DNA from 2 places in the [Clostridium] hylemonae DSM 15053 genome. Region 1 is predicted to be linked to the other one. Evidence: riboswitches for the same ligand, from Rfam matches in the RefSeq annotation. Region 1 holds a riboswitch; the other holds the start of a gene.

What was found. A riboswitch is a leader RNA that binds a small molecule or an ion and turns the genes downstream of it on or off. The one in region 1 is predicted to bind thiamine pyrophosphate.
Region 2: linked by a shared signal. The riboswitch ahead of thiT (energy-coupled thiamine transporter ThiT) and the one ahead of thiS (sulfur carrier protein ThiS) in region 1 are both predicted to bind thiamine pyrophosphate.

The regions. Positions count from the first base shown of each region.
Region 1 is NZ_CP036524.1:219,842-236,127, reverse strand. It holds gene LAJLEIBI_RS01060 (thiamine phosphate synthase) at 18-602, opposite strand; gene thiH (2-iminoacetate synthase ThiH) at 617-1,834, opposite strand; gene LAJLEIBI_RS01050 (thiazole synthase) at 1,851-2,633, opposite strand; gene thiF (sulfur carrier protein ThiS adenylyltransferase ThiF) at 2,643-3,275, opposite strand; gene thiS (sulfur carrier protein ThiS) at 3,279-3,476, opposite strand; TPP riboswitch at 3,799-3,906, opposite strand; gene LAJLEIBI_RS01035 (phosphatidylserine decarboxylase) at 3,965-4,846, opposite strand; gene LAJLEIBI_RS01030 (CDP-alcohol phosphatidyltransferase family protein) at 4,860-5,528, opposite strand; gene LAJLEIBI_RS01025 (lysylphosphatidylglycerol synthase transmembrane domain-containing protein) at 5,550-6,584, opposite strand; gene LAJLEIBI_RS01020 (phosphatase PAP2 family protein) at 6,568-7,296, opposite strand; gene LAJLEIBI_RS18645 (hypothetical protein) at 7,487-7,621, opposite strand; gene ppdK (pyruvate, phosphate dikinase) at 8,342-10,972, opposite strand; gene LAJLEIBI_RS01010 (alanine dehydrogenase) at 11,255-12,424, shown strand; gene LAJLEIBI_RS01005 (Na+/H+ antiporter NhaC family protein) at 12,471-13,862, shown strand; gene LAJLEIBI_RS01000 (aminopeptidase) at 13,939-15,336, opposite strand; gene LAJLEIBI_RS00995 (alkyl/aryl-sulfatase) at 15,495-16,286, opposite strand, start outside.
Region 2 is NZ_CP036524.1:1,362,150-1,378,435, forward strand. It holds gene LAJLEIBI_RS18045 (hypothetical protein) at 1-21, shown strand, start outside; gene pdxA (4-hydroxythreonine-4-phosphate dehydrogenase PdxA) at 339-1,358, shown strand; gene LAJLEIBI_RS06310 (four-carbon acid sugar kinase family protein) at 1,371-2,717, shown strand; gene LAJLEIBI_RS06315 (2-keto-3-deoxygluconate permease) at 2,733-3,698, shown strand; gene LAJLEIBI_RS19500 (GNAT family N-acetyltransferase) at 3,718-4,122, opposite strand; gene thiT (energy-coupled thiamine transporter ThiT) at 4,131-4,697, opposite strand; TPP riboswitch at 4,694-4,799, opposite strand; gene LAJLEIBI_RS06330 (CPBP family intramembrane glutamic endopeptidase) at 4,980-5,921, shown strand; gene LAJLEIBI_RS06335 (ammonium transporter) at 6,085-7,335, opposite strand; gene LAJLEIBI_RS06340 (P-II family nitrogen regulator) at 7,372-7,710, opposite strand; gene gltB (glutamate synthase large subunit) at 8,055-12,590, shown strand; gene LAJLEIBI_RS06350 (glutamate synthase subunit beta) at 12,603-14,102, shown strand; gene LAJLEIBI_RS06355 (C40 family peptidase) at 14,229-15,317, shown strand; gene LAJLEIBI_RS06360 (C40 family peptidase) at 15,347-16,286, shown strand, end outside.

The sequences.
Region 1 (16,286 bases):
ACAAGTAAAAGGAGTCCCTACCATCTCATACACTCCGACATGACACAGATGCCGGACGCTCCGAAAGCACTCATCTCTCTCACGCACGTCTCTGTCCCCTGCATGCCGCCTATAGCATACACCGGCACATTCACCGCCTCACAAACACCCTTTAGAAATCCGGTCCCGCGGGGCAGGACTCCCCGTTTACAGTCTGTAGAAAACACATGCCCGGCCGTCATATAGGCCGCCCCAAGCGCCTCTGCTTCCAGCGCCTCCTGCACCGAATGCACGGAAGTGCCGGCCCACCGGAACCGAAGCGCCCTGTCCCGGCATGATCTGAAAAGCGGAAGCGGCAGATGTACCGCACATGATCGAAGGCGCTCTGCCGCTTCCATATACGTATGGGGAATACAGAACACATCATATGCGTCACAGATGTCCCGCACTTCACAGATCAGCCGTTCATACGCCTCTTCCGCCAGATCTTTTTCCCGCACGATCAGAGCCGGCGGATGTCTCAAACAGATGCGTTCCACCTGCTCCAGATAAGGACGGCGGCACAGATGGCGGTTTGTCACGGCAATGATGCCACCCCGGGACATCTCCATATTATCATGCATCGTTCTTCCTCCCACTATACATATACATAATCCTGCATCACCGGCTGCAGCTTCTGCCCCAACAGGCCGTTGTACACTTCTTCCACAGAGCGCATATCTGAGATCTCAAACTGTCCGTCTCCTTTTGCCTCCGTATCCCCCACATGCTCCCCTATCGCTGTGCTAACCCCCGCAGAGATTTTCGTCGCCGCGATATTGACGAGATGATCCCGCACGCGGGCACATTCTCTCGTGGATATCGTTATGCTTGCAAACGGCATGAACAGACGGTAAGCGCACACGGTCTGCAGCAGCTGCGGTTCGTGCACATCCATCGGATCGATCTTGTCATTGTTGATAATAGGTCTGAGCCGCGGACAGGAAAATGCGATCTCTGCATGGGGATACTTTCTCTGGAGCAGATATGCGTGCATTCCGGTGGCGAATGCATCTTTGCGGAAATCGTCCAGGCCGAGCAGCGCCGCAAAGCCGACGCCTCTCATCCCGCCTCTCAGCGCCCGCTCCTGGGCGTTCAGCCGGTACGGGAAGATACGTTTGTGCCCGGACAGATGAAGACTTTCATATTTATCAGAATTGTATGTCTCCTGAAACACCGTCACATAATCTGCGCCACATTTATGAAGGTAAGCATATTCATCCGAATTCATCGGATAGACTTCCAGACCGACGACTTTAAAATATTTCCGCGCTGTCATGCAGGCTCCTGCGATGTATTCCACATCCGAGTGTTTTCTGCTCTCCCCGGTGAGTATGAGCGCCTCCCGCAGTCCGCTGCGGGCGACCGCTTCCATCTCTCTTTCTATCTCTTCGGCGCTCAGTATGGCGCGCCTGATCTTGTTATGACAGTTGAAGCCGCAGTAGATACAGAAGTTCTCACAGTAGTTGGCAATATACACCGGCGTAAACATATTGACGCTGTTGCCGAAATGCTTCCTTGTCTCTGTCCTCGCGCACTGTGCCACCTCCTCCAGAAGCGGAAGCGCCGCCGGGGACAGAAGCGCCGCAAAGTCTTCAGGAGAACGGTTCTCATGTCCCAGCGCGCGGCGTACATCGTCCGCCGTATACTTTGTATAGTCATAGGAGTTCATGGCAGCCGTCACCTGCGCCTCCACATCAGACTTAAGAACCTCCATCCCCGGCAGATACGACATATGATCGATCCGGTTCTTTTTCTGCCATTCTCTGATATCGTCATTCAAGATACTCTCATTTACACATGTTTGTTCATCCACAATAATATGCCTCCTTCTAATCCTGCAGAAAGCCCGTAAGCGGAGAAGATGCGCTGGCTCCTCTGTCCATGACCCTGCCCATGCCGGACAGATATGCAGCTCTTCCCGCCTCGACCGCTTTGCAAAATGCCCCTGCCATGGAAGGAATATCGCCCGCCGTTGCGATCGCCGTGTTGGCCATCACGGCGGCAGCCCCCATCTCCATCGCCTCACACGCCTGAGACGGCTTTCCGATCCCCGCGTCTACGATGACCGGAAGATCTATCTCATCGATGAGGATCTGAATAAAGTCTCTTGTACAGATCCCTTTGTTGGAACCGATAGGAGAACCGAGCGGCATGATACAGGCCGCCCCCGCCCGGGCCATATCCCTGGCGGCATTCAGATCCGGGTACATATAAGGCATGACGACAAATCCTTCTCTGGCCAATATCTCCGTCGCCTTCACTGTCTCATAATTGTCCGGCAGCAGATATTTGGAATCGCGGATCACCTCCACCTTCACAAAGTCACCGCAGCCCAGTTCTCTGGAGAGCCGGGCTATACGCACGGCTTCTTCCGCATTTCTCGCACCTGAAGTATTTGGCAGCAGCGTGACATGTTCCGGTATGTAGTCGAGTATATTGGCCATCCCTCCCTCGTCAGCCCGGCGCAGCGCCAGCGTGATGATCTGCGCGCCGGCATGCTCCACCGCTGCTTTGATAAGGTCCAGGGAATATTTGCCTGAACCGAGAATAAAGCGTGACGTGAATGTATGTCCTCCAAGTGTAAATGTATCCTCTGTCGTATGTTCCATCATAACTTCCTCCTATTCTATCTGTCCTTCAATAATATACTGCGTGATCAAATTTGCCTGATGCGCAGCGCACAGCGCGGCCCGCGGAGCCATCAGCCCCCTGCCGTATGACGGCTCACTCACCCCGTCGCCGCACACATAAAAACGCTCCGTCACCTTCCGCGTCCGTATGGTGTCATTGCCTCCCCAGCCTGCCATTCCCGATGCACATACAAGAAACTTGTCCGGATAATGTTCCAGGATCCCGTTGACAAGCACCGCCTTCGCCTCCGGGTCGTCAAAAGCCTCACACACGATGTCATCCTGTGCAAACAGAGACAATAGATTTTCTTCCGTCACTTTGACGCATTCCGGGCAAAGTTCCAGGTATGGGTTGATCTCCATAAGCTCTTCCGTCAGGGCGCTTGTCTTGTACATGCCGATATGCCGGATAAAATACTGCTGCCGGTTCAGGTTGGTAATATCCACCTTGTCAAAATCAATAAGATGCAGATGCCCCACCCCGATTCTGGCCAGGGCAAACGCAACATTGGACCCGAGCCCTCCGAGACCGGCGACCGCGACACGGGCGCCGGCAAGCTTTTTCCGGACCTCCGGGGAGTGGCGTTCTGCCAGCGCCCGCTGGATCTCTTCCTCCGTGATCATACACTAACCTCCTCCTACAAAGCTCACAACTTCGATCGTATCACCGTCTTCAAGTACCGTCTGTGCATATTGTTTCCGGGGAACGACCTCCCCGTTGCGCTCGACCGCTACTTTTTGTTCCGGATACTCCATCTGTCTGAGCAGAAGCTCCACAGAAGTACCCGGAACATATTCCTGCTCTCTGCCGTTGACCTTCATCATATGACCGCCTCCTTTCTGTCCCCCTCAGATAATTGCCGTATAAATAAAGTAGACAAGTCCATTTCACCTGCCCATGTCCCTCACTCATGAGAGACTTGTACACTTTGCGCGCCAATGTGCGGCTGCGAAGCAGCTTTCCTCTGCACATTGCGTGCATTCCCCGGAGGTTTTTTTGTTATATAGGAAAGTTCTACGAACCTGCCTATATAATAAAAAAGAGTTCATGAAAGAAATACACCCGCGGTGGTGCACCCCTTCATGAACTCTCGTCCACTCTCGATGGTTTGAAATGGAAAACGGGAAATGCCTGAGCATTTCCCGTAAACAAACTAGCTGTACGTTCCTACGTTGGCATTATCCAAATCAGGTATATGGGTCGAAGTTTACAACTTCCTCTCAGCCTATCTAATAAGCTCCCCTATTCAATTTACATCTATAAATATAAGGCATCCGGCGCATTGTGTCAATACCGGATGATAATGTACGCACTAACAGACAGGAGCCGCTCCTATCCGCTCTCCCATCTTTACGATCGTCTCAAAGCCTTTTGCCGTGTTGTCGATGAGACGTTTATCCAAGTCGGCGGCCCCTTTCTGGAACAATAGAATGACCGTGGAACCTCCGAACTCAAACCGCCCCTTTTCCTGTCCGCGCTTCACCTTGCAGGCGCCGTGATAATTCGTGATGCGCCCCACCATCAGGGCTCCCACCTCCATCATGAGCACGGTCTTAAAATGCCGGCTCTTGAGCAGGGAATATTCTCTCGTATTTTCTTTATAGATCGGGATCACGTCATTCGCCGCAGGATTGACCGTGTGGAAGATCCCCGGTATGGTCCGGTTCTCTGATTTTTCTCCGTCGTCTATATAGCAGTATCTGTGGTAATCGTCTACTGTCAGCCGGAATACACAGGCATACCCGCCTTCATAACGCTTTGCCAGATGTGCGGAGCGCAGAAGAGATTCTACCGTATACTTCGTATTCTTAATGCAGAATTCACCTGCCCCGTCTCTGTTATGTAAGACAGGATACACGCTCAGTTTCCCGTCGCACGGGCTGACAAGTGTATCAGGACCGCCTTCCATGGGACGGAATTCCGATTTTATCTGCCTTGTAAAAAAATCATTGTAAGATGTGAACTTCTGCTTTCTGAAGCAGGACAAATCTATATCGTTGTGTTTCACAAACGGTTTTATGAGACATCTCGACCAGTTTCTCTCCAGAAGCCATCCTCCGGCCCTTGAAATTCCGGGACGTACAAGCAGTCTTAGGGCAGCTCTCCCGGCGCGGTGCGTATACATCCACCTGAGCAGTCTGTCCTGGCCAGAGTCGTCCGACGTAACTTTGCCTTCTCTGTCAATATATTTCATGTCATACTCACTTTCATCTTCTGCAGAACCACGGCCAGCCTGTGTGGAAGCTGATACGGTAATTCGTGAAAATGATCATTATGAGCACAGCGGCGCCCACCACTGCCACGAGAACCGCCAGCGTGCCGTTCTTCGGCTTTCTCAGCTTAAAGTTGCCTATAAACAATATACCTACGATCAAAAGCGCAAGGTGCAGGCAGATGCGGAACACCCAGTCCGGCACAAAAAACTGAACCATAAACACAAGAGGAAGCACGATCGCCATGGATGTTATCGGCAGTCCTCTGTAATACTTCTCTCCGCTTTCCGTCACGAGGGCGTTTTTCGCCTCCATCACATTAAAATAGGCGAGACGGATCACTGAGTTTATACAGTACAGTATAATAATGGCAATGCCGATGGGGCCTCGCACACCGAGCAGGTAACATATCAGCGCCGGGAACGCGCCGAAACAGACGACGTCGCAGAGAGAATCGATCTGTATGCCAAATGCCTTCTCATCGTCCGTTCTGTCCTTTTTCGTCCGCGCGATCTTACCGTCAAACATATCACATAAACCAGATATGGCCAGACATAAGATGGCAGTCTTAAATCTTCCGTGGATTGCCTGTGTCATTCCGAATACAGATGATGCAAGACTCACATAAGTCAGCACTACCGTATAATTATAGATTCCTATCATTTTACTCTCTCTTTCCTTTACTCATATTTTATCTGCCGCTTTCTGCCCGATCGTAAGATGAGCGAACAAAGTCATGCCCGCGCTGAGCAGAAGCTGTACATAATAAGCGATCCCCCTGCTTAAAACCATTCCGGGCAGCAGAAGCCCGGCTGTAAATATGCCTTTAAAGATGATCAGGAACAGATTTTCACTGATTCCCATTCCTCCCGGCAGCGGCAGCATATCAACCGACACCGACACAACTGCCTGAAGCATGACTACATCATAGATATGCGCCCCGTTCAGGCCGAATGCCTTGTATACGAACCACGTGACAAAGAACAAGGCAAAGCGCTGCAGAAATGTGATGATAAGCACATTTACTATCACTCTTCCGTGGGTGCGCAGATACAGTGCCGTAGCATTGTACTGGTCCATGGACTCCGCCAGACGCCGTGTGCGTTCCGGCTTGTGCTTTAATATGTGAATACGTTCCAGTATCTTTAGGAATTTCATCATGATCCACTTTGCCAGCGCCGGGTGGAACGCCAGTATGGACATGGCGATACAGCACAGTACATTCAGCGCGACTCCAAGATAGAAGATTGGAAGGATCCCCTCCAGATACCGGTGCACAAAACCTCTTTGGAAAAATGCCACAAACAGTCCGATCGCGACAAGCACCGACTTATATGTTATTGTAACAATCATTAAAACCAATGTCGAGACCGGAACCGGAATTTTATTCTTCCGCATGTAATAAATCTGCATCGGCTGCCCTCCGCTTGCGGACGGCGTTATCGCACTGAAAAAAAATCCCACGCAGGAATAGAGGAAACAAGTCCATCTTTTCGTGCGTATCTTCAGAGTCCCGAACATGTAATGTATGATAATGGATTCTCCCCATATAAAGATGATGACGCCGGCGATCCCAGGAAGCAGATACCACGGATTGACCGTGATAATGGCCCGCAGGACGGCGCGCAGATCCTCGCCTTTAAACACACTGTACAATGTCAGCGCAAATACTACAAGGAGAAATACCATATTTGCTATTTTCTTATTCTTGCTCCCCACAGTTCCCCCTCTTTTCTACAGGTCTTCTCCTTCTTTCAAAACACAGACGGTACAGTCTGTCAAATAAGTTCTTTGGAGTACGGTATAACTCTGTGTGAAACGCGATCCAGTACGTGCCTTCCGCCACGAGGATCCCTCCGACCGCATCTACAATATAATGCTGCTTTGTCACCTGGGTCGATACACAGATCAAAATCGCAAACAGACAGGAAAACATCCGGTATGCTTTCGGAACATTCTTCTGTCCGCGTATGCCGATATAGCAAAACCAGCTCACCAGACAGTGAAACGAAGGAAAAAGTCTGGTCGGACGGTCTATCTCATATATCATCCGAAGCAGCATTACCCAGAGTCCGTCACCGGCCAGCTCTGGTCTTACATTCGTCGTCGGAAGCAGCAGAAATATGACCGCACAGACGATCCGCGACATCATATCCGCTGTCACAAAGCGGTAACAGTGCTCTTTTCCCTGCCTTGCTATCAGAATATAGTTGGCAATCCAGAACAGATAACAGCCCAGATAAATCACCACAAACCACGGTATGACAGGAACCATCCCGTCAAAAGGAAGTGTCAGGTCATAGTGTTTCCACGACCTGGTCAGCACTTCTGTCCCGTTGTATGCCATAAAGTTTACCGTCACACAGGCAAGCAGCGGAAATATGGCATATTTAGGCAGTATTGGATTTTTTATTCTGCATCTGGTTCCCATTCCATTTCTCCTTTATCACAGCCTACTGAACATTATAGCAGACTTCTGAAAAATTGCACTCTTTATTCCCGCTTCTTTAGGAAATCCTAATAATTTCTTTATTTTTTATAAAACAGCCTCCCAAAATGCTGGTAGAAAAAAGCTCTCCACCCTTACGGATGGAGAGCACATACACTTATCATATGTCCTGTTATCCCTCCATTTTCTGTAGATCCTCATAACGGATCATCTGCTCCTCCGCCTTGCCTGTCACTGTCACCGGAGGCCGTGAATCTTCATCTACAATGAGAAGCAGACACCCACAAGGAGAACAACAGTCATTCATTAACGCGTGGTTGACTGCTAAAAGTTTTAAATCCTCGTTCCCACAAGGGGAACGACAAAGAGTGGTGATCTCCTCCATATTCAAAAACACGTTTCAATCCACGTTCCCACAAGGGGAACGACGAAAAAGTGGTTCGCGTAGAAGTGTTCGGAGTTGTTTCAATCCACGTTCCCACAAGGGGAACGACTGCGGCTGTATCATATCTTCAACGGCTGGTTTGATGTTTCAATCCACGTTCCCACAAGGGGAACGAGTAATATTTATCACTATGGACGTACCCTATGTCGTTTCAATCCACGTTCCCACAAGGGGAACGACGCAAATATATCTAAATTCCAGCACAAAAAGACAAAGCTTTTTGTACTATACTACGAATTTCTTTAGATATATAATCATATTTATCTTATAGTCTAATACGCCTGATTGTTTTGTGCAACTTTTTTGGTGCGAATCTCCCGGGAATTTTATGTTCACTTCACATTCGCACTACAGACTCGGAATCTCATATACAGCACTTCTCTCATCTATCAACCCATATACGTTATGCCTCTGTCTTAATACTTATTACCCAGACAGCCCTCCCCTTCATAATTCTGAATGATATCTACTCAATTATACCATTATTACAGAATGAACAGTTAATTATTTTTGCCACAAAAAAGCCGCCAGCTCCTTAATAAAAAGAACTGACGGCTTTCAATATGATTCTTATTCTATTGACTATGCATTCTTGGCTGTGATAGCTGCCTGTGCTGCCGCTAATCTTGCGATCGGCACACGGAATGGTGAGCAGGATACATAGTTGAGGCCTAACTTGTTGCAGAATTCTACAGAAGATGGGTCTCCGCCGTGCTCGCCGCAGATACCGACATGAAGTTTATCATTTGCCGGTCTTCCTTTGGCAATAGCCATTTCCATAAGCTGGCCGACGCCTGTCTGATCCAGTTTGGCAAACGGATCGTTCTCAAAGATCTTAGCGTCATAATATGCATCGAGGAACTTACCTGCATCATCACGTGAGAATCCGAATGTCATCTGTGTCAGGTCGTTTGTACCGAAGCAGAAGAAGTCAGCTTCTTTTGCAATATCGTCTGCTGTCAGGCAAGCTCTAGGAATCTCGATCATCGTACCAACTTCGTACTTGAGGTCGCTTCCTGCTGCAGCGATTTCTGCGTCTGCTGTCTCAACAACGATCTTCTTAACATATTTGAATTCTTTGATATCGCCGATCAGCGGAATCATGATCTCCGGGCAAACGCTCCAGTCAGCGTGTGCTTTCTGTACATTGATCGCTGCGCGGATAACCGCTTTTGTCTGCATCTTTGCAATCTCCGGATAGGTAACTGCAAGACGGCATCCACGGTGTCCCATCATCGGGTTGAACTCATGGAGAGAATCGATGATCGTCTTGATCTGATCTACTGTTTTGCCCTGAGCGTCCGCAAGTTTCTTGATGTCTTCTTCCTCTGTCGGAACGAACTCATGAAGCGGCGGGTCTAAGAAACGGATCGTGACCGGATTTCCTTCCAGTGCTTCAAACAGTCCTTCAAAGTCTCCCTGCTGTACCGGAAGGATCTTCTCAAGCGCTGCTTCTCTTTCTTCTACTGTGTCGGAACAGATCATCTCACGGAATGCATCGATCCTGTCGCCTTCAAAGAACATATGCTCTGTACGGCACAGTCCGATACCTTCTGCTCCGAGCTCGCGTGCTTTTCTTGCATCTCCAGGTGTGTCGGCATTGGTACGAACCTTCATTGTTCTGTACTTGTCAGCCCATCCCATGATCCTTCCGAATTCACCTGCGATCGTAGCGTCAACTGTAGGAATCAGGCCATCGTAGATGTTACCTGTAGAACCGTCAAGGGAGAGCGCATCTCCTTCGTGGAACTCTTTTCCTGCCAGTGTAAATTTCTTGTTTGCCTCATCCATAGCGATATCGCCGCATCCGGATACACAGCATGTACCCATTCCACGCGCAACAACGGCTGCGTGTGATGTCATACCGCCGCGGACTGTCAGGATACCCTGCGCAGCCTTCATACCTTCAATATCTTCCGGAGATGTCTCAAGGCGGACAAGGATCACTTTCTCTCCTCTTGCAGCCCAGTTCTTCGCATCGTCGGCTGTAAATACAACTTTACCGCATGCAGCTCCTGGAGACGCGCCGAGTGCTTTGCCGATCGGTGTCGCAGCCTTGATCGCAGCAGCGTCAAACTGAGGATGAAGTAATGTATCTAAGTTTCTCGGGTCGATCATGGCAACGGCTTTTTCTTCTGTGATCATGCCTTCGTCAACAAGGTCGCAGGCGATCTTCAGAGCAGCCTGAGCTGTCCTCTTACCGTTACGTGTCTGCAGCATGTAGAGTTTCTTATCTTCGATAGTGAACTCCATGTCCTGCATATCTCTATAGTGGTCTTCAAGCTTATGGCAGATTCCAACGAACTGGTCGTATACTTCCGGCATAACTTCCTGTAACTGGTCGATCTTCTGAGGTGTACGTACACCGGCAACAACGTCCTCGCCCTGTGCGTTCATAAGGAACTCGCCCATGAGCTTCTTCTCGCCTGTAGCCGGATCACGTGTAAATGCAACACCTGTTCCTGATGTATCACCCATGTTACCGAAAGCCATCATCTGTACGTTGACAGCTGTTCCCCATGAGTAAGGGATATCGTTGTCACGACGGTATACGTTGGCTCTTGGGTTGTCCCATGAACGGAATACAGCTTTGATGGCTCCCATCAGCTGCTCCTTCGGGTCTGTCGGGAAGTCCTGTCCGATTTTTTCTTTGTATTCATCTTTGAACTGCTCAGCAAGCACCTGTAAATCTTCTGCTGTGAGGTCAACGTCCTGAGTAACGCCTTTTTCCTCTTTCATCTTGTCGATAAGCTCTTCAAAGTATTTCTTACCAACTTCCATAACTACGTCAGAGTACATCTGGATGAATCTTCTGTAGCAGTCCCATGCCCAACGCGGGTTTCCTGATTTATTAGCCAGTACTTCAACAACTTCTTCGTTAAGACCAAGGTTGAGGATCGTGTCCATCATACCTGGCATGGAAGCTCTTGCTCCTGAACGTACTGATACGAGAAGCGGATTCTCTTTGTCTCCGAATTTCTTGCCTGTAATCTCTTCCATCTTCGTGATGGATTCCATGATCTGTGCCATGATTTCGTCATTGATCTTTTCCCCGTCCTCATAGTACTGGGTACAAGCTTCTGTTGTGATCGTAAAGCCCTGTGGCACTGGAAGACCTAAATTTGTCATCTCAGCAAGATTAGAGCCTTTTCCACCCAGAAGGTTCCTCATGGTCGCGTTACCTTCTGTAAACATATAAACCCATTTTGCCATTTTCATGACCTCCTAAACTAATTTTACTTTCTAAGTCGCACATAATATTGTACTGTTTTTGACAGGGTTCGTCAACCCCTTAAACCCTAAGAAATCAAAAAAACAGGGGCCTTTGGCACTCCCATTCACAATTGCCGGAAACGGCATTTATCATGTCACTTTTTGTTGCAGCAAGAGAATAAATCATGTATAATATAAAAGCATTTCTGCATAATTTGCATAAAACGTAAAAGACAGGCAGAGGCCTGCAGCATTTAACAGAGAAATTGAGAGGAAAAGGATATGAACGTAGGAATATTAAAAGATATCAAGACGGGTGAGAACCGGGTCATCGCTACTCCTGTGGAAGTGGCAGGACTGGCCGCGGACGGTCACCGGGTCTATGTCCAGAAAGGCGCCGGAGCGAAAGCGGGCTTTCCGGATGAAAAATATGCCGTTGAAGGGGCTGTCCTGACAGATACCGCAGAGGAGATCTATAAAAGCTGTGACTTTATCGCCAAAGTAAAAGAGTTTGAACCTTCCGAATACGGACTTCTCCGGGAAAACCAGATCGTCTTTACATGTATCCATCCGGCCGCACATCCGGAGGAGGTGCAGGCGCTGCTTAAGAAGAAGGTCATCGCGTTCACCGCGGAGGACTCACATCGGTTCGGGTCTCCCAACTGCGAGGCCGCCGGCAAACAGGGCGCCCTTATGGGACTGGAATCCATGCTCACGATCAACGGAGGCAAAGGTAAGTTTGTCAGCGGCCTTGGCGGCGCGCTTGGCATGAAGGTACTTATCTTAGGCGGGGGAACAGTTGGGCAGGCTGCCCTCAGCGTACTGCACGCGCTCGGCGCCTGGGTGACCGTGGCGGACATCAGCATCGGAACGCTGCGCCGCCTCCAGAACGAATACAGGCAGAGTATTGATACGGTCATCTCAAGCCGTGAAAATATCAAAGCGCTTCTGCCTTCTGTGGATATGGTGCTCAACTGTGTAAAATGGCCGAAGGGCAGCACGGAGTATCTTATCACGAGGGAAATGGTACGCTCGATGGAACCGGGATCTGTCATCGTTGATATCAGCAATGACGAACAGGGCGCGCTCGAGACCTTCCATGAGACGACGCATGAGAATCCGCGTTATGTGGAGGAAGGTGTTGTCCACTACTGCGTGAGCAACATCCCGGGAGCGATCGCCAACTCTACTTCTGTAGCCTACGCCGCATCCGTACTGCCGCATTTCCGCAGCATACTGAATAACGGCGTGGCAGAGGCCTGCGCAAGAGACGGCTATCTCAGAAGAAGCCTGACCACCTATAAAGGGTATCTGACACACGAGGAGACGAGCGCGCTGCAGAACCGCCCGTGGATACGTCCGGAGGAAATCCTGGGAATCGCCGGCAGAGAACTGGACTTTGCGCCGCCTGCCACAGTCAGCCGGTCGGATAATTTTATAAAGTTAACGTAATAGAAGGAACTAAAGAGAAGGGGGATTTTAATTCTATATGGAAACAATGGGATTTATTTCAATCATACCGGCAATACTTGCTATCGTATTGTCTTTCGCAACGAGAAACACAGTTATATCACTTGCCATCGCGTGTATCACCGGAACGCTGCTGGCAGGCCAGGGTGTCTTCGGATTCCCGACACTTTTAAAAGAAAGTCTCGGAACTACAAGCTTTTCGTGGGTAATGCTCTTGAACACTTTTATCGGTATTCTCGTAGCCTATTTCCAGAAGACGGGCGCGATCCAGGGATTTTCCCAGAAAGTGCACGACCGCAATTTAAGCCGCAGGGGCGCACAGCTGATGGCGTGGGTGCTCGGGATCTTTATCTATTTCAGTGATTCATTCAGCCCGCTCTTTGTCGGCTCTGTAATGAGAAGCATAACGGACAAGGCCAAAGTATCCCGTGAAAAACTTGCCTACATCGCAGACTCCACGTCTGCACCTGTCAGTGTGCTCATGCCGATCACAGGATGGGCCGCTTACCTCATGGGGCTTGCCGTCGGCGTCGGATGTATTGTGGATGAAAAAGATGCGTCCGCACTCTTCTTAAAGGCAATACCTTTTAACTTCTATCCGATATTCGCGGTGATCTTTGTCGGTGTGATCGCTTCCGGCATCATCAAAGATTTCGGACCGATGAAAAAGGCTGAAAAGCGTGCGGTTGAAGAAGGTAAAGTGATCCGCGACGGCGCGACGCCGCTTATCGGAAAAGAACTCACAGAGATGCAGGCGTATCCGGGTCTGAAGCCGCGGGTGTTCCTGAACTTCATTTTCCCGGTTCTCATGATCATCAGCATCGCGATCGGCACCTACATAGCCTTCAGTTCTGCAAAGACGATGGAAGCCTTTTTGATGGTCGTTCTCTTTATGACCGTGAGCATGATGATACAGGGCATTCCATTTAAGGAAGTCATGAATACTCTGACAGACGGCGTAAAAGGCGCGCTGCCTGCAGTCATGCTGCTGGCTCTCGCCTATTCGGTCAACGCGCTGAGCTCACAGATGGGTACGGCAAATTATATCATCTCCCTGACGGAGGACCTGCTTACCCCGCACATGCTGCCGGCTATCATCTTCCTCGTGTCCGCTGTCATGGCATTTGCGACCGGCTCCTCCTGGGGAACTTTTGCGATCTGTATGCCTATAGCGCTTCCGCTGGCGTTCAGCTTTACAGACGGCACGCTCACACTGCTCGTGATCGCAAGCTTTGCTGCCGTTGCAGGCGGCGGAGTGTTCGGCGACCACTGTTCTCCTCTGTCTGATACGACGGTACTTTCGTCCACCGGAGCAGCGGCCGACCACATCGACCATGTGAAGACACAGCTGCCATACGCACTCGTGTGCGGCGGTCTTGCACTCATTGCTTATCTGATCGTAGGATTTGTGTTTGTGTAGAAGTTTACAGATCAAATAACAAAGCGCCCGGACTGCAGTCTTTCAGCAGTCCGGGCGCTTCTCATATTTGACGTTCCTACATTTCTTCTATAAATGCTTTATACCCTTTATAAGCTTCATATACATCCGCCTTGCTCGTGATCTCCCACGGTGCGTGCATACACAGTACCGCCACGCCGCTGTCTATCACTTCCATCCCGTAATTTGCCATAATATACGCGATCGTTCCGCCGCCTCCGGCGTCCACTTTGCCGAGTTCCGCAAACTGGTACGCAACATGTTTCCGGTCCATTGCCCTGCGGATCTCCGCCAGATATTCCGCATTCGCATCGTTGGAACCGCTTTTTCCCCTGCTTCCGGTAAATTTGTTGAATACAAGGCCTTTTCCGAAGAACGCAGAGCTTCTCTTTTCAAATGTCTCTGCAAACATCGGGTCAAATGCCGCGCTTACATCTGACGACAGCATTTTCGAGTTCTGAAGCGCGCGTCTTACTCTCAGATCGGAAGATCCGCCGGTCAGCGCGGTCATCTCCGCCACAACATTTTCAAAAAATCTGGAGTGCATGCCTGTCGCGCCTACGCTTCCGATCTCTTCCTTATCAACGAGTATACAGCACGCCGTCTTCTCTACTTTGTCCACATCAAGCAGCGCAAACAGGGAAGTAAAGGCGCATACGCGGTCGTCCTGGCCATATGCCATGATCATGCTCCGGTCGATACCGCAGTCCCTTGCATTTCCCGCCGGAACGATCTCCAGCTCTGCGGAGACAAAATCTTCTTCGGATATACCATAGGTCGTTTCCAGTATGCGAAGCACATTTGCCTTCACCGCATCTTTTTCTTCTTTTTCCAGGCTGCCGTCACTGCTGAGCGGGCGGCTCGCAAAGAGAAGGTCCAGCTTCTCCCCCTCGATGACGGCGTTCGCCTTCTTTTCCATCTGCTTGGACGCCAGGTGCACGAGCAGGTCTGTCACCGCGAATACCGGGTCTTCTTCTTTATCACCGATATGGATCTCAACGAGAGAACCGTCCGTCTTGGCCACAACGCCGTGAAGCGCAAGCGGAAGCGTTACCCACTGATACTTCTTGATGCCGCCGTAATAGTGGGTATCCAGATAAGACAGCTCTTCATTTTCATATAACGGATTCTGTTTTACGTCGATCCGCGGAGAATCGATGTGGGCGCCGAGAATATTCATTCCTTTTTCCAGCGGCTCCGTACCAATATGAAAAGCCGCGATGCTCTTTCCCATGCATACGGCGTAAACTTTATCTCCCGCGCCCAGTGTTTTCTGCCCGTCTATAAATTCTTTCAGATCCCGGTAGCCGTGTTCTCTGAGCATCTTTACCGCCAGCTTCACGCATTCACGCTCCGTTTTCCCCTCATCCAGACAGCTTTTGTAGGACCGGTTGATCTGTTCCAGTTCTACGCATTCCTCCGCGCTGTATGTCTTCCATGTATTGTCCTTTTCCATTGTAAAACACTCCTTTCCCTTGCTGCCTTAACATAAATACTGCAATGCCGGCGCACAATATGTTAACGTATTCGACTGCTGTCTAATACAATACCATATTATAGCATCTCCGTCTCCGGCAATTCTATACTTTTTTAGAATACTGCAGTTCTTTTAAATTATGGCTCGATAATGTGGAAGAAGAAATCGAACTTCACCATATGCTCTGTCAGCTTCTCCAGCACCTCCGGGTCTCCTTCCACCCGGATCACGCTCTTCTGCTGCTCCTTATCGTCATTGAGTATCGCAAACATTCCAAGCCGCGGCAGTGTAAGAGTCGCGTCTGCATCTAAAGCCCCGGCATTTTTCTGGTACAAGACTACGCCCGACTCCACCGTGAGAAGGTAAGGATCCTCATCTGTAAAGTTCAGATTGATCCTGAGGTTCACATCCTGCGCCTTGTTGGCATCCAGCAGAATACCGAGATAATCCAGCATCATCTCCGGTGTCATGGACTTCATGAGGTCAGGGCTTACGTTGGCCTTTATATCCGGATCAGCCTCGGTCCCCTCCCTGAGTTCCTTTGCTCCGGAAAGGTAGGCATTCCGCCACGTCCCGGATTCTGCCTGATAGCCGAGCTGTTCCAGGGCATCCGCGCAGAGGCTGCGCGCTCTTTCATTATCCGGCTCGGCAAATACGATCATGTTGGTGATCTCTGCCACCCACTGATACTCCCCCTTTTCATAATCTTCCTCTGCCTTTTGAAGCACCGCATCGGCATCGCCAAGATATTCCATATACTTTTTTGCCCGGTCTGTGGGCGCCAGCCTGTTCAGATTCACCGGATTTGCGTCATACCAGCCCATATAACGCTGGTATACGGCCTTGGAATTGTGCGCTACCGTTCCGTAATACTGGCGGGTATACCAGTTTTTTTCCAGACGTTCCGGAAGTGTTATCATGTTGGCGAT
Region 2 (16,286 bases), 1.1 Mb from region 1:
GAACAAAATATTACTTTTTAATGCTGATCAGGCAGTTAGTCTTAGGACTGGCTGCTTTTTTCATGCCCGGAAAGGAGCAGTATTTAGGAGCTTTTACAAATTTTTCAAATAACTTATGTGAGTGGTCTGTCGTAAGGAGTGACCGCTTTTATGAAAAAAGGACGCTGGTTAATATGTATGCCTGTGTACTAAGATCACAACATTGTAAAAAATGCATAAAATTATCAATTGATATTTGTTAGTTATTAATCGATAATTATATTGATTTCGATTGAAAGAAAAGATATAATTACAACATGAAAATAATTAATTGTATTTCAATTGAAAGGAAAGTAATTATGAATCAGAAATTTAAACCTGTTATAGGGATCACGATCGGAGATCCGGCTGGCATTGGCCCTGAAATCATTATTAAGGCATTGAAAGAAAAAGCCTTGTATGAGATATGCCGTCCGCTCGTGATCGGAAGCGTTAATGTACTTGAGCGGGCAGGAACTGCGATAGGTGAGAGCGGGCTCAGACTGGCGGCAGTAGAAAGGCCGGAAGACGCGCAATACCGGCACGGTGTCATAAATGTTCTGGAAACCGGGAATTATGATATTACAGAGCTGGAATGGGGTAAAGAACAGAGGCTTGCGGGACAGATCGCCATTGATGCTGTTGATAAATCGATCGAGCTCGCAATGGCGGGCAGGATCGACGCTGTGACGACTGCGCCGATCAACAAGGTTGCTATCAAAATGGTGGGAGTCAGCCAGGCCGGACACACGGAACTCTATCAGGACGGCACAAAGGCGCCGTATGTGCTTACGATGTTTGACTGCTTTAAAATGCGGGTGTTTCATCTAAGCCGCCATATTTCTTTGAGGGCCGCAATTGATTACGTGACAAAAGAACATGTGCTAAATGACATTGAGCGTATGGATACGGAGCTTAAAAAGCTTGGATTAAACCGGCCTCTTATAGCAGTGGCTGGACTGAACCCGCACTGTGGCGAGGGAGGACTTTTCGGGGATGAGGAGCTGAAGTACATATGCCCCGCCATAGAGGAAGCTGTAGAAGAAGGGATCAATGTGGCCGGGCCGATTCCTCCGGATACACTGTTTTGCAGGGGGAAAAAAGGAGAATTTGACGCGATTCTTGCATTGTATCACGACCAGGGACATATGCCGTGTAAAACGCTGGATCTGGAGCGTTCAGTCTCTGTCACACTCGGACTTCCGTTTATCAGATGTTCTGTGGACCACGGTACAGCCTTCGATATTGCAGGAAAAGGGATCGCTGCGAACACGAGCATGGATGCGGCGATCAGAACGACGGTAAAATATGCGGTGGCCAAGCATAACGCAAAAAAGTAGGGAGGAATCAAGATGGCAGTTATAGGTGCTGTAACGGATGATTTTACAGGCACGGCAAGCGCGGGGGTGCTGGTGGCCAGGTCGCAGGCAAAGACAGGTCTGTTTTTTGATGCGGATGCGGTTAAAAATTTTAAAGATTCTGAAAGACTGGATGCTGTGTATGTGAGCAGCAACAGCAGACATATGCCGCCCCGGGAGGCTTACCGGGCAGTAAAAGAGGTGACGGAAGAGCTGAAGCAGATGGGGATCCGTTATTATTCTAAAAAAATAGACACAACACTCCGCGGCGGCATCGGATATGAAATTGACGCCATGCTGGATTGCCTCGGGCCGGATACGACAGCGGTTATGGTAACGGCAATGCCCCAGTCAAGGCGGGTCTGCGTAGGCGGATTTTCAATCATAGACGGGGTGATACTGACAGAGACTCCTGTCGCAAAAGATGTGAAGACACCGGTGAGGGAATGCTATGTTCCTGAATTGATAAGAGGGCAGTCAAAGAATCAGGTGGACTTCATCTGCCTGAGGGACGTCCTGAGCGGCGTAGATTCGCTCAAGAAAAAGCTGGCGGCATCGAAAGAACAGAAAAACAGGATTATCATTGTGGATGCCATAACAATGGATCATCTGGACATTATAGCTAAAGCGTGTGTGCAGCTTGGGTGGAACATATTGGCAGTGGATCCGGGGGCATTTACAATGAAGCTTGCGTATCACAGAGGCGTCATAGGGGAAGAAAAACCGGCCCTGTCAGACGGCGCGGAACCTGACGGTACAAAGACTGCCCTGTTTATCGTAGGAAGCGCCAATCCTGCCACAGAGAAGCAGATAGATGTACTTTGCGCGCACGGCAGTGAATATAAGAAGGTCAGTGTCTCACCACTGTCTCTGCTCGAAGGCGGAAGTGACGCGGAGAAGGAAACAGGCAGGGCTGTGTGTGAAGTGACTGGTCTGTTAGAGCAGCAAAATAGAACGAGAGCGGTCATTGTTGAGACAGCACTGCATGGAACGGTGGTGAACCTGGAGGAAGAGGACAGAAAGCGCGGCTACAGGCCGGGAACAAGTTCTGCGTTGATCAACAGGGGTCTGGCTGAAATTACAAAACGTGTACTGGAATATGCGGGAAAGGAACGGATCGCGGGCCTTTTGCTGACCGGAGGTGATACGATGGAAAGTGTCTGCCGCACGATCGGCGTGGAATGTATCCAGGCGCTCGATAATATTGTGGCACAGGTCGACGTGGGAAGGATCATGGGAGCGTATGAGGGACTGCCGATAGTGGTAAAGGGCGGCTTCTGCGGTTATGAGGATATAGGGATCGATATTGTAGAGAGACTGTTGTTAGAAGCATCGAAGTAGATGAGGAGGATAATTATGATACTAAATTTTTTAAAAAAAGTTCCGGCAGGCATGATGGTGATTCCGCTGCTGCTGGGAAGTCTGATTAACACATTGTTTCCGGATGCACTCCAGATAGGGGGACTTACGACCGCACTTTTTTCAAGCGCGGGCACATCTACGCTGCTGGGGGCACAGCTGTTCTGTATGGGAACTGCCCTGCAGGTGAAAGACATGCCGAAGGTACTGAAAAGGGGAGGGGTGCTCCTGCTGGCCAAGTTTGCCGTAGGAGCGCTGCTTGGAATCATAATCGGAAAGATATGGGGAATGGAAGGCGTCTTTGGACTTACGACGCTGGCTGTTATCAGTGCGGTCACGAACAGTAACGGCAGTGTTTACCTGACTTTGATGGGAAATTACGGTGACCAGGCTGACTGCGGATGCTTTCCGCTGCTTGCGCTGAATGACGGGCCGTTCTTTACACTTGTGGCGCTTGGAGCCTCCGGTCTTGCAAATATCCCATTCATGTCACTGCTGGCAGCTATTATACCGATCGTTCTTGGTATGCTGATCGGTAACATAGACAAAGGGATGCGGGAACTGTTTGCTCCGATGGGAACCGCGATCATTCCTCTGATAGGCTTTGCGCTCGGTGCCGGGATCGATCTGACGAGTATAATCAAAGGGGGATTTCCTGGAATTCTGCTTGGTCTTATCACCGTATTTGTCGGCGGCGGGTTTATTCTCGTCTTTGACAAGTTCATCAGCAGGCGGCCCGGGTATGCCGCATGGGCAGTGGCCACAACTGCTGGCAATGCAGTGGCGGTTCCAGCGGCGGTAGCGCTCATCGACACATCGTGGGAGCCGTACGTTGCGACAGCTACGGTCCAGGTCGCGGCATCGGTAGTGGTGACCTGCATTGTAACGCCATTTATAACGAGCTGGTGGGCTAAGAGGTTTGGCTGTCCGAAGATGCCGCTCCCGGGTCAGAAATTTGACTAAACGCTCTGTATTTACATAGTTAATTGCATATTGTGGATTCACAAAAAATAAACAGCCGTGACAGTTTTAAGTCACGGCTGTTTGAATACACGTCTGTATTGATATATTTTTTTGCCGGCAGTGAGGAGGAAAGTATGATCTTTGAATACTGATGTGAGATTATTTTTTCTGCATGATCAAGCAATTCCGTACCATATCCGTTACCCTGGCGGGAGGGCAGAACAAATAATCTGCATATTTCATTCTCCCTTATCGTAACTGTACCTACGGCATTGCGCTTTAGGTCAAAGCAAAGAAAAACTTGGTTCTCTTTAATATCCTTGATAATATTAGCCTCATTGTGATGTGCAAGAAAATATTCCACTGCGCCTTTAGGAGAGTAATGCGGATATATTTCTTGTTTTATATTCATCCTTGTATCCATCCTGCCTGTTACACGTTCGTCTGCGTTTTGACATATTTCAATGCTTTAGTGACCGGCGGAAGCGATACGATCACAAGTGTGATCACAGCCTCCGCGCCGAGGTAGGACCCCTGATAGAGTGCGGAATAGGCCCACGGATTCATTCCTTCCGGTGCATAGGATGCAAAAAAGATGACCCCGGACAGAAGAGAACAGATGAACCGCCCGATGACACCCACTATGTAGCCGGCCTGCAGACCATATTTCCGTTCGGAAAAGAAACCGGACAATCCGAGCGCCCCGAAAGCAAGCGGATAATCGAGCACTACCTGCTGGATCGAGAGCATGTACGGATCTACAACAAACTGAAGTATGCCATAGGCAACCCCGGTCAGAATACCATACTTCGGCCCATACCAGTATCCGATAAGACAGATGAACAACATGGATAATAATGTGACAGAACCGCCCATGGGCATCTCCCATACTTTAATGTAAGAAGTCACCATTGCGAGTGCGATTCCAACTGCAGAAAAAACGAGTTTCTTTGTGACAGCACCTGAAGAAGTGCTTGTTTTGACACTTGATTTTGACATATTAAATTCTCCTTCCTTACGCCGGCATTATCCGGATCAAGTTATAAGGGTCTGTGCGAAGACATGCACATCTCAGCCGTTTCGGCGCCCCGTTCAAATACTATAATAGTCAGAAAATAAGAATGTGTCAAGTACGGGGGTTGTACGAAAGGGGTCAGACCCCTATGGCCATAGGGGTCTGACCCCTTTGAATTGTTTCAAAGAATTTATACTTTTTTAATTGCATGTTGGGTTAATGAGAAGTAGAATAGAGGGAGTGATTGAAAGAAAGTGAGGTTTATTATGGAACAACAGCAAAATGTAACACCGCCTGTACCCCCGGAGAGCGGCGGAAAGCGGTTCATGCATCTGTGGGGCCCGCTGCTCATCAAGTGGGGAATTGCTTTTGCCACGATGATGGCCGGTGCTATGGTGTGTTCTTTCTTATATATGTCTGCGCATTATGACACAGCTATGAAAGCGATGGAGAATCAGGACCAGATGATGAATCTGTATAATGCCATACTGGAGGAATTGATGAAGTGGCAGACCGTGATCGAAGGGGCGGCTGCATTCATCACGATACCGGTCATGATCGTGCTCTTTCACAGAGACAGGGTGAGGGAACGGGTATCCGGAATCCTGCCGAACAAAAAGGCGCCGGTATGGAAATATGGCGCTGTGCTCGTAATGTCAGTTGCCATGTGCTGGGGACTGAACAACCTGATCGCTATCAGTGGAGTGTCCGCTCTGAGCAGCTCTTATGAGGAGACGATGGAGGTGCTCTACACGCCGCCGCTTCTCATACAGATCATCTGCCTTGGCGTTCTCATTCCAGTCTGTGAGGAACTCGTATTCCGCGGGCTTATGTTTAAGCGCCTGAGAGCGAGAGGGGGCTATATGCAGGCCGCCATATACTCATCCGTTGTATTTTCCATCCTGCACGTGAATTTAGTGCAGATGATCTACAGCTTTGTGCTTGGAATGATGCTGGCTTATATTTATGAGAAGTATGGTTCGATAAAAGCGCCCGCAGCGGCTCATGTCGTCATGAACATTTTCTCGGTGCTGGCCACGAAGTACGAGCTTCTGGAGTGGCTGTCGGCAGATATTATGAGGATAGGGATCGTCACAGTTGTATGTGCGGCAGTGGCGGCGACGATGTTTGTATTTATCCAGAGAATAGAAGAGAGACCCGATTATCCGAATAAACCGGGGGAAAATGAGAATCTGGCAGCTGTGTAAGCTGTCAGATTCTTAAGTTTATCATGTTTTTTTCCAGGGCACGATCATCTAAAAAATGTTGGAATATAAGCTGCATAGCTGTATACGAACTCATACGTGCGTTTCAACGAGATGGAGAAAATTCCAGGCATTTATTTTTCTGTGCTATTTTAAGGAGTTGCTTTTATAAACGGAAGTTGAAATCGGCGTAGGCACTGGAGCCATGTTCGTGTACATCCAGGCCTTCTGTTTCTTCCTCGCGGCTGACGCGCAGCCCGATGGTTTTGTTGATGATGGTAAAGATGACAAATGCCATTACAAGGACGTATGCGGCTACGCTGGCTACACCTGTTATCTGTGTCCCCAGACTGCAGCCTTCTCCGAAGACCCCTGTGAGAATGGTTCCGAGCGCACCGCAGATACCGTGGACACTGACAGCACCTACCGGGTCATCAATTTTTATTTTCTGGTCGAAGATTTCTATAGAGAACACTACGACCAGACCGGCAACAAGGCCTATAATAATCGCTTCCCAACTGCTGACTACATCACAGCCGGCAGTGATCGCCACCAGCCCGGCCAAAGCGCCGTTGAAGGTCATGGACACGTCTGGCTTTCCATAACGGAGCCATGTTACGCACATGGCCATCAATGTTGCGGCAGCGGCGGCGAGATTTGTTGTCATGGCAATATCACCAAGGCTTGTGGATGCGGCTGTTGTAGAGCCGCAGTTGAACCCGAACCAGCAGAACCATAAAATGAATACGCCCAGGGCAGCGATAGGCAGGTTATGTCCGGGAATAGCCCTGGCCTTACCGTCTTTAGTGTATTTGCCAATACGGGGCCCTAGAATCTTAGCGCCGACCAGAGCGCAGAGCCCGCCTACCATATGTACTGCAGTAGAGCCCGCAAAATCATGAAAGCCCATCTGGGACAGGAATCCTCCGCCCCAGATCCAGTGACCGGAAACAGGATATATAATAATACTGATCGCTGCACTGTATGCAAGATAAGCTGCGAACTTTGTCCTCTCTGCCATGGAGCCGGATACGATCGTTGCAGCAGTTGCGCAAAATACAGTGTGGAATATCATGAACACTCCGACAGGAAGTCCATTTATCATTCCATCGGCATCTGCCAGGGACGCGGGATTAAAAAATCCTTTGATGCCTATAATGCCATTCCAGTCTGTACCGTGCATAATGGCGAAGCCGAAGATAAAGAAGAATAAACTTCCAAGCACGAAGTCTAGCATGTTCTTCATTAGAATGTTGCCTGAATTCTTGGCCCGTGTGAAACCCGCCTCACACATTGCAAAACCTGCCTGCATAAAGTATACAAGTACCGCGCCGACCATGGTCCACATTACATTCAACAGCAGGCCGGATGCCTGGGCGGTATCCATCCCATTTTCCATTAATGTTGCTAAATCCATAATACTACCTCCTTATGTCGATACAAAAAGTATGTTTTATAGAGCGTCTGAACCGCGTTCTCCTGTGCGGATACGCACGGCATCTTCAACCTCATACATGAAAATCTTGCCGTCGCCGTAAGTACCGGTCCGGATCTCATCTATAATTATATTGATGAGTTCCTGTGCGGCATCAGCCTCAACTACAGTCTCGACTTTTACCTTGGGCAGCAGATTAACATTATATTCTGCGCCCCGGTATACTTTTTTATGGCCTTTCTGATTGCCGTAACCCATGATGTTGCTGATCATTAAGCCGTTTACATTATTCTCATCCAGAATAGCTTTCAAGTCTTCCAGCTTCTCCGGCTGGATAATGATTTCCAGTTTTTTCATAGCAGTTGCCTCCTTTTTTATAATTTGTCTGCCCGTTATTTCCTTTAGATACAACTCAGATGATGGGACAGACGGATACAAAAAAGAGCGCTTTCCGCAATGGAAAACGCCCTCGTTTTTTGATGTGTCTTATTATACACGGGTGGAAATATTTGTAAATACTATTTTAATGAAAATTTAATATTTCATCAAAACTGTCCATAAAAACTATAAGATTGAAAAAAATGTTGTGATTATTTTTATGTATTAGACAAAATATCCATGAAATCCCGTGTTTACAAACAGACGAAAATATTGTATAGTATGAAAAAAGTTTAACAGATCAGGAGGAAAGGGATTATTATATGGACAAACAAATAGAGCAGCGGCAGTATGGATTGTACAGGCCGGAGTTTGAACACGACAACTGTGGCATCGGTGCAGTCGTCGATATCAAAGGCCGCAAAAGCCATGAGACAGTGGCGGATGCCCTGAAGATCGTAGAAAATTTAGAACATAGAGCAGGCAAAGATGCCGAAGGTAAGACAGGTGACGGAGTTGGAATCTTATTACAGATTTCCCACAAGTTTTTCTCCAGAGTCTGTAAACCTCTCGGCATCTTTTTACGTTCCGAGAGAGACTATGGTGTGGGGATGTTCTTCTTCCCGCAGGATGAGCTGAAGCGAAATCAGGCGAAAAATATTTTTGAAGTGATCGTTCAGAAAGAAGGGATGAAGTTCCTCGGCTGGAGAGAAGTCCCTGTAAAAGAGGAAGTGCTCGGCACCCGGGCAAGAGCATGTATGCCGTGTATTATGCAGGCATTCATAGAACGGCCGGACAGAACAGAAAAAGGCATTGATTTTGACCGGCGCCTGTATGTAGTGCGCCGTGTCTTTGAACAGAGCAGCGACGATACATATGTGGCGTCTCTTTCCAGCCGGACGATCGCATATAAAGGAATGTTTCTCGTAGGACAGCTCCGTTCTTTCTTTACAGACCTGCAGTGCCCGGATTACGAATCTGCGATCGCACTTGTGCACTCGCGGTTCAGTACAAACACGAACCCAAGCTGGGAGCGGGCACATCCGAACAGGTTTATCGTACATAACGGAGAGATCAACACGATCCGGGGCAATGTTGACAAAATGCGCGCGAGGGAAGAAAATATGGAGTCCGAATGCCTGAAAGGCGAGCTGCATAAAGTGCTGCCGGCGGTGAGCAGCGCAGGTTCGGATTCCGCAATGCTCGATAACGCGGTGGAATTTATGGTTATGAGCGGGATGGAACTTCCCCTGGCTGTTATGATATCCATTCCCGAACCGTGGGCAAATACGAAAGATATCTCCCGGAAGAAAAGAGATTTTTATCAATATTATGCGACAATGATGGAGCCGTGGGACGGTCCTGCCTCCATCCTGTTCAGCGACGGCGACTGCATGGGAGCGGTCCTTGACCGGAACGGGCTGAGACCGTCCAGGTATTACATTACTTCCGACGACCGTCTGATCCTGTCGTCGGAAGTAGGCGTACTTGGCATAGAGCCGTCCGGGATCGTGCTCAAGGAGCGGCTGCATCCCGGCAAGATGCTGCTTGTAGATACCGCGGCAGGAAAACTTATAGACGATGAGGAACTGAAAGAAATGTATGCCGGCCGCCAGCCTTACGGCGAGTGGCTGGACAGTAACCTTATAAAGCTGAAAGACCTGAAGATCCCAAATGAAAAGGTACCGTCATACACAGGCGAGGAGTGCAAAAAGCTTCAGAAAGCTTTCGGATATTCCTATGAAGAAGTAAAGACTTCTATACTGAATATGGCCAGGAACGGGATAGAACAAACGGCGGCAATGGGGGCCGACATACCACTGGCAGTGCTGTCCGGCAGGCATCAGAATCTGTTTGCCTATTTTAAACAGCTGTTCGCACAGGTCACCAATCCTCCTATTGACGCGATCCGGGAGGAGATCGTGACATCCACGACGGTATATATCGGAAGAGACGGGAACCTTCTGAAGGAAAGCGCACAAAACTGCAGAATGCTCAAGGTCAATAATCCGATTCTCACCAACACAGACCTGCTGAAAATAAAGAACATAAAAGCAGACGGTTTCAAGGCGGCTGAGATACCTATTGTATACTATAAAAATTCCGGTCTTGAAAAAGCCATAGACTATCTGTTCATCGAGGTGGACCGGGCGATCCGGGAAGGGGCGAATATACTCGTTCTGTCAGACCGGGGCGTGGATGAGTACCATGTGGCCATGCCGTCTCTTTTGGCAGTGTCCGGTTTGCAGCAGCATCTTGTGCGGACAAAAAAGCGGACGTCAGTGGCTATTATAGTAGAGACGGGAGAACCAAGAGAAGTACATCATTTTGCCGCGCTGCTCGGATACGGGGCCTGTGCCGTCAACCCATATCTTGCACATGAAACGATCCGGCAGCTCATAGACACTGACATGCTCCAGAAAGATTATTACGCGGCAGTAGATGATTACAATGAGGCGGTCATACACGGCATTGTAAAGATCGCTTCCAAGATGGGCATTTCCACCATACAGTCTTACCAGGGCGCTAAAATATTTGAGGCGCTTGGACTGAAAGAAGACTTTATCCGCCAGTATTTTACCGATACCGTGAGCCGGATCGGGGGGATCGGCATGGAGGAGATAGCCGGAGACTATATGGCGCGTCACTCGGAGGCTTTTGATCCGCTCGGGCTGGAGGCAGAACTTACGCTGGACAGTATAGGACAGCACAAGGCCAGGAGCGGCGGAGAAAGGCATCTGTATAATCCCCGTACGATACATCTGCTGCAGCAGTCCACAAGAAGGGGAGATTATGAGCTGTTCAGAGAGTATGCAAAACTTATAAACAAAGAGCAGGAAGCTGTCAGTCTGAGAGGCCAGCTTGCATTCAATTATCCGGAAAAAGGAATTCCGATAGAGGAAGTAGAAAGCATAGAAGATATTGTTAAGAGATTTAAAACAGGCGCCATGTCATACGGTTCCATATCGAAAGAAGCGCATGAGACACTGGCTGAGGCCATGAATGAACTGCACGGAAAGTCAAACAGCGGCGAGGGAGGAGAAGAGACAGAGCGGCTGTCCGGCAGCCGCTGTTCTGCCATCAAACAAGTGGCTTCCGGGCGGTTCGGAGTCACATCCCGCTATCTTGTGAGCGCACAGGAAATACAGATAAAAATGGCGCAGGGGGCAAAACCAGGGGAGGGCGGCCATCTTCCAGGCACAAAGGTATATCCGTGGATCGCAAAAACACGGCATTCCACCCCAGGTGTCAGCCTCATATCCCCGCCTCCCCACCACGATATCTATTCCATTGAAGACCTGGCACAGCTTATCTATGACTGTAAAAATGCCAATAAGGACGCGCGCATATCCGTCAAACTTGTATCTGAGGCCGGCGTTGGCACTGTGGCGGCCGGCGTTGCCAAAGCGGGGGCAGGACTGATCCTTATCTCCGGATACGACGGAGGGACCGGGGCAGCGCCGGGAAGTTCGATCCACAATGCAGGACTTCCGTGGGAACTTGGCCTGGCAGAAACGCACCAGACGCTCATACAGAACGGGCTTCGGGAACGGGTGCGGCTTGAGACAGACGGGAAACTGATGAGCGGCAGAGATGTGGCGGTTGCGGCAATACTTGGCGCAGAGGAATTTGGATTTGCGACAGCACCGCTCGTGACGCTCGGATGTGTCATGATGCGAGTGTGCGATCTGGATACGTGCCCGGTGGGAGTCGCCACCCAGAATCCAAAGCTTCGCAGACGTTTTACAGGAAAGCCGGAATACGTTGTGAACTTCATGTGCTTTATCGCAGAAAATCTGCGGGAATATATGGCAAGACTTGGTGTGCGGACCATCGATGAGCTTGTCGGAAGAACAGATCTTCTTAAAACAAGAGAAGTTCCCGTTTCCGACCGGGCGGCAAAGCTTGATCTGAAACAGATTCTGTATAACCCATACGGAAAGGAACCGGTTCCGGCCATATACGATCCGAAGAAAAAGTATGACTTTCAGCTGGAAAAGACGCTGGATGAAAAGGTTCTTGTGAAAGAACTTCTGCCGGCGCTGGAAAAAGGCCATAAAAAAAGCATTAAAGTTGACGTGTCGAATACGGACCGTACCTTTGGCACGATGTTTGGATCTGAGATCACAAGACGTTATCCGGACGGACTGCCGGAAGACACCTTCATTGTAAAATGCAGGGGTGCCGGAGGACAGTCATTCGGAGCGTTCATACCGTCCGGCCTGACGCTGGAGCTCACCGGGGACACCAACGATTACTTCGGAAAAGGTCTTTCAGGCGGCAAGCTTTCCGTTATGCCTCCGGAAGACGTCAAGTACAGACATGACGAAAATATTATCGCAGGCAATGTGGCGCTTTATGGCGCTACCGGAGGAAAGGCATTTATCGGCGGAGTGGCGGGAGAGCGCTTTGCAGTGCGCAATTCAGGAGCTACTGCAGTGGTAGAAGGAGTCGGGGACCATGGATGCGAGTATATGACCGGAGGAAGAGTCGCAGTGCTCGGCCGGACCGGAAGAAACTTCGCGGCCGGCATGAGCGGCGGTGTCGCCTATGTGCTCGACATGGACAACGATCTATACAAGAAGGTAAACAAGCAGCTCGTCAATATAGAACACGTGACATCCAAATATGATGTGGCCCAGCTGAAACAGATGATCGAAGAACATACCGCGTGTACCGGTTCCGTGACCGGAAAAGCAATTCTGCAAGACTTTACAGAGTATCTGCCGCGGTTTAAAAAGATAATCCCGGCAGATTATGAGATGATGATGACGGCCATCCTGCAGATGGAGGAGCAGGGTATGGGAAGTGAAGAAGCCAAGATCGAAGCATTTTATGCAATCAGAGGCGGAAGATAGGAGGCGTATAAAATGGGAAAAGCAACAGGATTTATGGAATATGACAGACAGGATAAGGAGGCCGAAGCGCCAAAGTCCCGCATCAGGCATTACAATGAATTTTACACGCCTTTGCCGCGGGAGGAGCAGGAGCGCCAGGGGGCCAGATGCATGTCATGCGGCGTTCCGTTCTGCCAGTCGGGAGAACAGATCATGGGCATGGCAAGCGGATGTCCGCTCCACAATCTTATACCTGAGTGGAACGACCTCATTTACCGTGGAAATTGGGAAGAAGCATATTACCGCCTGAAAAAGACGAATAATTTTCCGGAATTTACATCGAGAGTCTGCCCGTCACTGTGTGAGGCGGCCTGTACCTGTTCGCTGAACGGGGATGCGGTGACGGCAAAAGCCAATGAATATGGAATTATTGAGAATGCATATAAGATGGGGTATGCGTCCGCCAGGCAGGTCAGAGTCAGAACCGGAAAAAAGATAGCGGTCATAGGCTCCGGACCATCCGGTCTGGCGGCCGCTGATCTTTTGAACAGAAGAGGCCACAGCGTCACGGTATTTGAACGGGAAGACAAAGCCGGAGGGCTGCTCCGCTATGGGATCCCGAACATGAAGCTGGAAAAGCAGGTGATCGACAGGAAGCTGTCTATAATGGAAGAAGAAGGCATCGCTTTTGTGACCGGATGCAATGTGGGAAAGGACAGAAAAGCGGACAGCATCTTGATGGAATTTGACTGTGCCTTGCTGGCATGCGGAGCCTCCCGCCCGAGAGATATCAAAGTGCCTGGACGTGACGCAAAGGGGATTCATTTTGCGGTGGATTTTCTCAAGTCCACGACAAAGGCGCTTTGGGCAAACGAGATGAAACCGAAGGACGGGACGTATATTTCGGCAAAAGGAAAAAGAGTGCTTGTCATCGGCGGAGGCGATACCGGAAATGACTGTGTCGGAACCGTTGTGCGCCACAGAGCGGCATCGGTGCTTCAGCTTGAAATGATGCCGAAAGCGCCTGAACACCGAACAGAAGAGAATCCGTGGCCGGAATGGCCGAAGGTGAGCAAGACGGATTACGGACAGGAGGAGGCCGCCGCTGTGTTCGGGCAGGATCCGAGAGTCTATGAGACTACAGTGAAAGAATTTATCAAAGATGAGAACGGAAACGTGTGTAAAGCGGTACTCACGAAACTGGAGGGCAGGAGAGATAAGAAATCCGGCCGTATAATAATGGCAGAAGCCGCAGGAAGTGAATATACTGTAGAAGCGGACCTTGTGCTGATCGCCGCCGGTTTTCTCGGGTGCGAGCCGTATATTGCCAATGCATTCGGGGTGAAGACAGATGAGCGCGGCAATGCAGCGACGTCAAAGGGAGGATACCGCACGAATGCGGAAGCTGTGTTCGCGGCGGGAGATATGCGCAGGGGGCAGTCCCTTGTCGTGTGGGCGATCCGGGAAGGGCGTGAAGCTGCCCGGGAAGTGGATAAAAGTCTGATGGGATATACAAATCTTAATATTCAGTGAAGAGAATTGTTACGAAAGTATTAAATTTTATTGCAAAATTTGGCAATATAAGGTATAATCATTCCTAGATGTAGGGGTACTTTGTCTATGTTAGACGAATGAGGGAGTTTAAAATAAGTAAAAAGGATGATTATTATGAAGAGATTGAAAGCTACGTTGGTGACAGTAGCGCTGACCAGTTCCCTGATCGTAACGCCGGTGTTCGCAGAACCGTCGGTAGATGATCTGAAGGCGAACAAGAAGGCAGCGGAAGAACAAGTCAGTTCACTGCAGAGCCAGCTGACAGATTTGCTGAACAAGCTCGGCCAGCTGGAGGAGGATCTGATCGCCAAAGGGGAGGAGATCACAAAGGCAGAGGAAGACCTGAAAGAAGCAGAGGCACTTGAGAAAAAGCAGTACGAGGACATGAAGCTTCGGATCCAGTTCATGTATGAAGAAGGAAATACGAGCGCGGTAGAGGCGATCGTAACGTCCGAGAATTTTGGAGATCTGGTCAATAAAGCAGAATATGTACAGAATGTGCATGATTATGACCGCGATAAACTTCAGGAATATGTGGATACGAAGCAGAAGATCGCAGATTTGAAGACAACTCTGGAAGAAGAGAAGACGAATCTCGAGAGTATGCAGTCTGAGTATGAAAGCAAAGAAGATGAATTAAATACGACGATAGAGACTAAAAAGTCAGAGATCGCAGATTTTGATGACCAGATACAGGCGGCGGCGGAAGCTGCGGCGGCCGAGGCTGCTAGACAGCAGGAAGCGCAGCGCCAGGCGGTAGCGTCAGACAATAATGGCGGAGGCGGCTCCGGTTCAGGCGGCGGCACGAACAGCGGCGGAGGCGGCAGTTCATCCGGTATCGATTATACAGGAACAGGCAATACGGCTACGGCACAGGCGATCGTAAGCGCGGCGTACAGCCAGCTCGGTGTGCCATATGTATGGGGAGGCACTACACCGGGAGCAGGGCTGGATTGTTCCGGACTCACACAATACTGCCACAGAGTAGCCGGGATCAGTATCGGACGTACGTCACAGGTACAGGGAGGCGGCGGAAAAGCGGTCAGCAGTCCGCAGCCGGGAGACCTGGTATGTTACGGAACGCATATTGGTATTTATATAGGAAATGGACAGATGATCCATGCACCACACACAGGGGATGTAGTTAAGGTAGCAAATGTATATGGTTCACCATGGTACAGACGTTACTGGTAAGGGGAAATACTTAGACTAAGGAGAGACTTATGAGGAAACTGTGTAGAGTGTGTACGATTTCATTGCTGGCGGGAGTTCTGGTTGTAACACCGGTGTCTGCAGAACCGTCGGTAAACGATTTGGAGAGCAGTAAGGCGGCAGCCGAGAACGAGGTCAGCGCCCTTCAGAGTGAATTGTCAGCGACATTAGACAAGATCGCGTCACTGGAAGCTGAGCTGAAAGAAAAGACAGAAGCGGTAGTAAAGACGAATGAAGAGCTGGAAGAGGCGGCCTATCAGGAGCGCCAGCAGTACAGCGACATGAAACTCCGCATCCGGTATATGTATGAAGAAGGGGACGGCAGCGCTGTAGAGACACTTTTATCTGCAAAGAGCTTTTCCGATTTGGTTAATAAAGCGGAATACGTGCAGAATGTGCACAGTTACGATAAGCAAAAACTCGAAGAATATATCAAGACAAAAGAAAAAGTTGAGACATTAAAAAACAGTCTGGACACAGATGTAGAGAATATGCAGGCTAAGCAGACAGCGCTGCAGAAAGAAAAAGAGTCCTTAAGCGGCACGATCTCTTCCAAACAGTCTCAGATCGCACAGCTGGACGCAAGCATTCAGGATGCGTTGGCGGCAGCAGTGGAGGAACAGCAGACGGCAGACGGCGGTGGACAGGATGATGCAGACGCAGGTGGAAACGGCAATACAGATAAAGGCAGTTCCAATAACAGCGGAAGCAATGATGACAAAAATTATGCCCCGCCTTCCGGCGGCAGCGGCGCGGCGGTTGCCAGTTATGCCTGCCAGTTCGTGGGCAACAAGTATGTGTATGGCGGAAGCAGCCTGACAAACGGAACAGATTGTTCCGGCTTTACAATGGCGGTGTACGCGGCCTTTGGAGTATCCCTTCCACATAATGACAGCGCACAGGAGGCGTACGGAAGAGCGGTCAGTTATGCGGAGGCTCAGCCGGGAGATC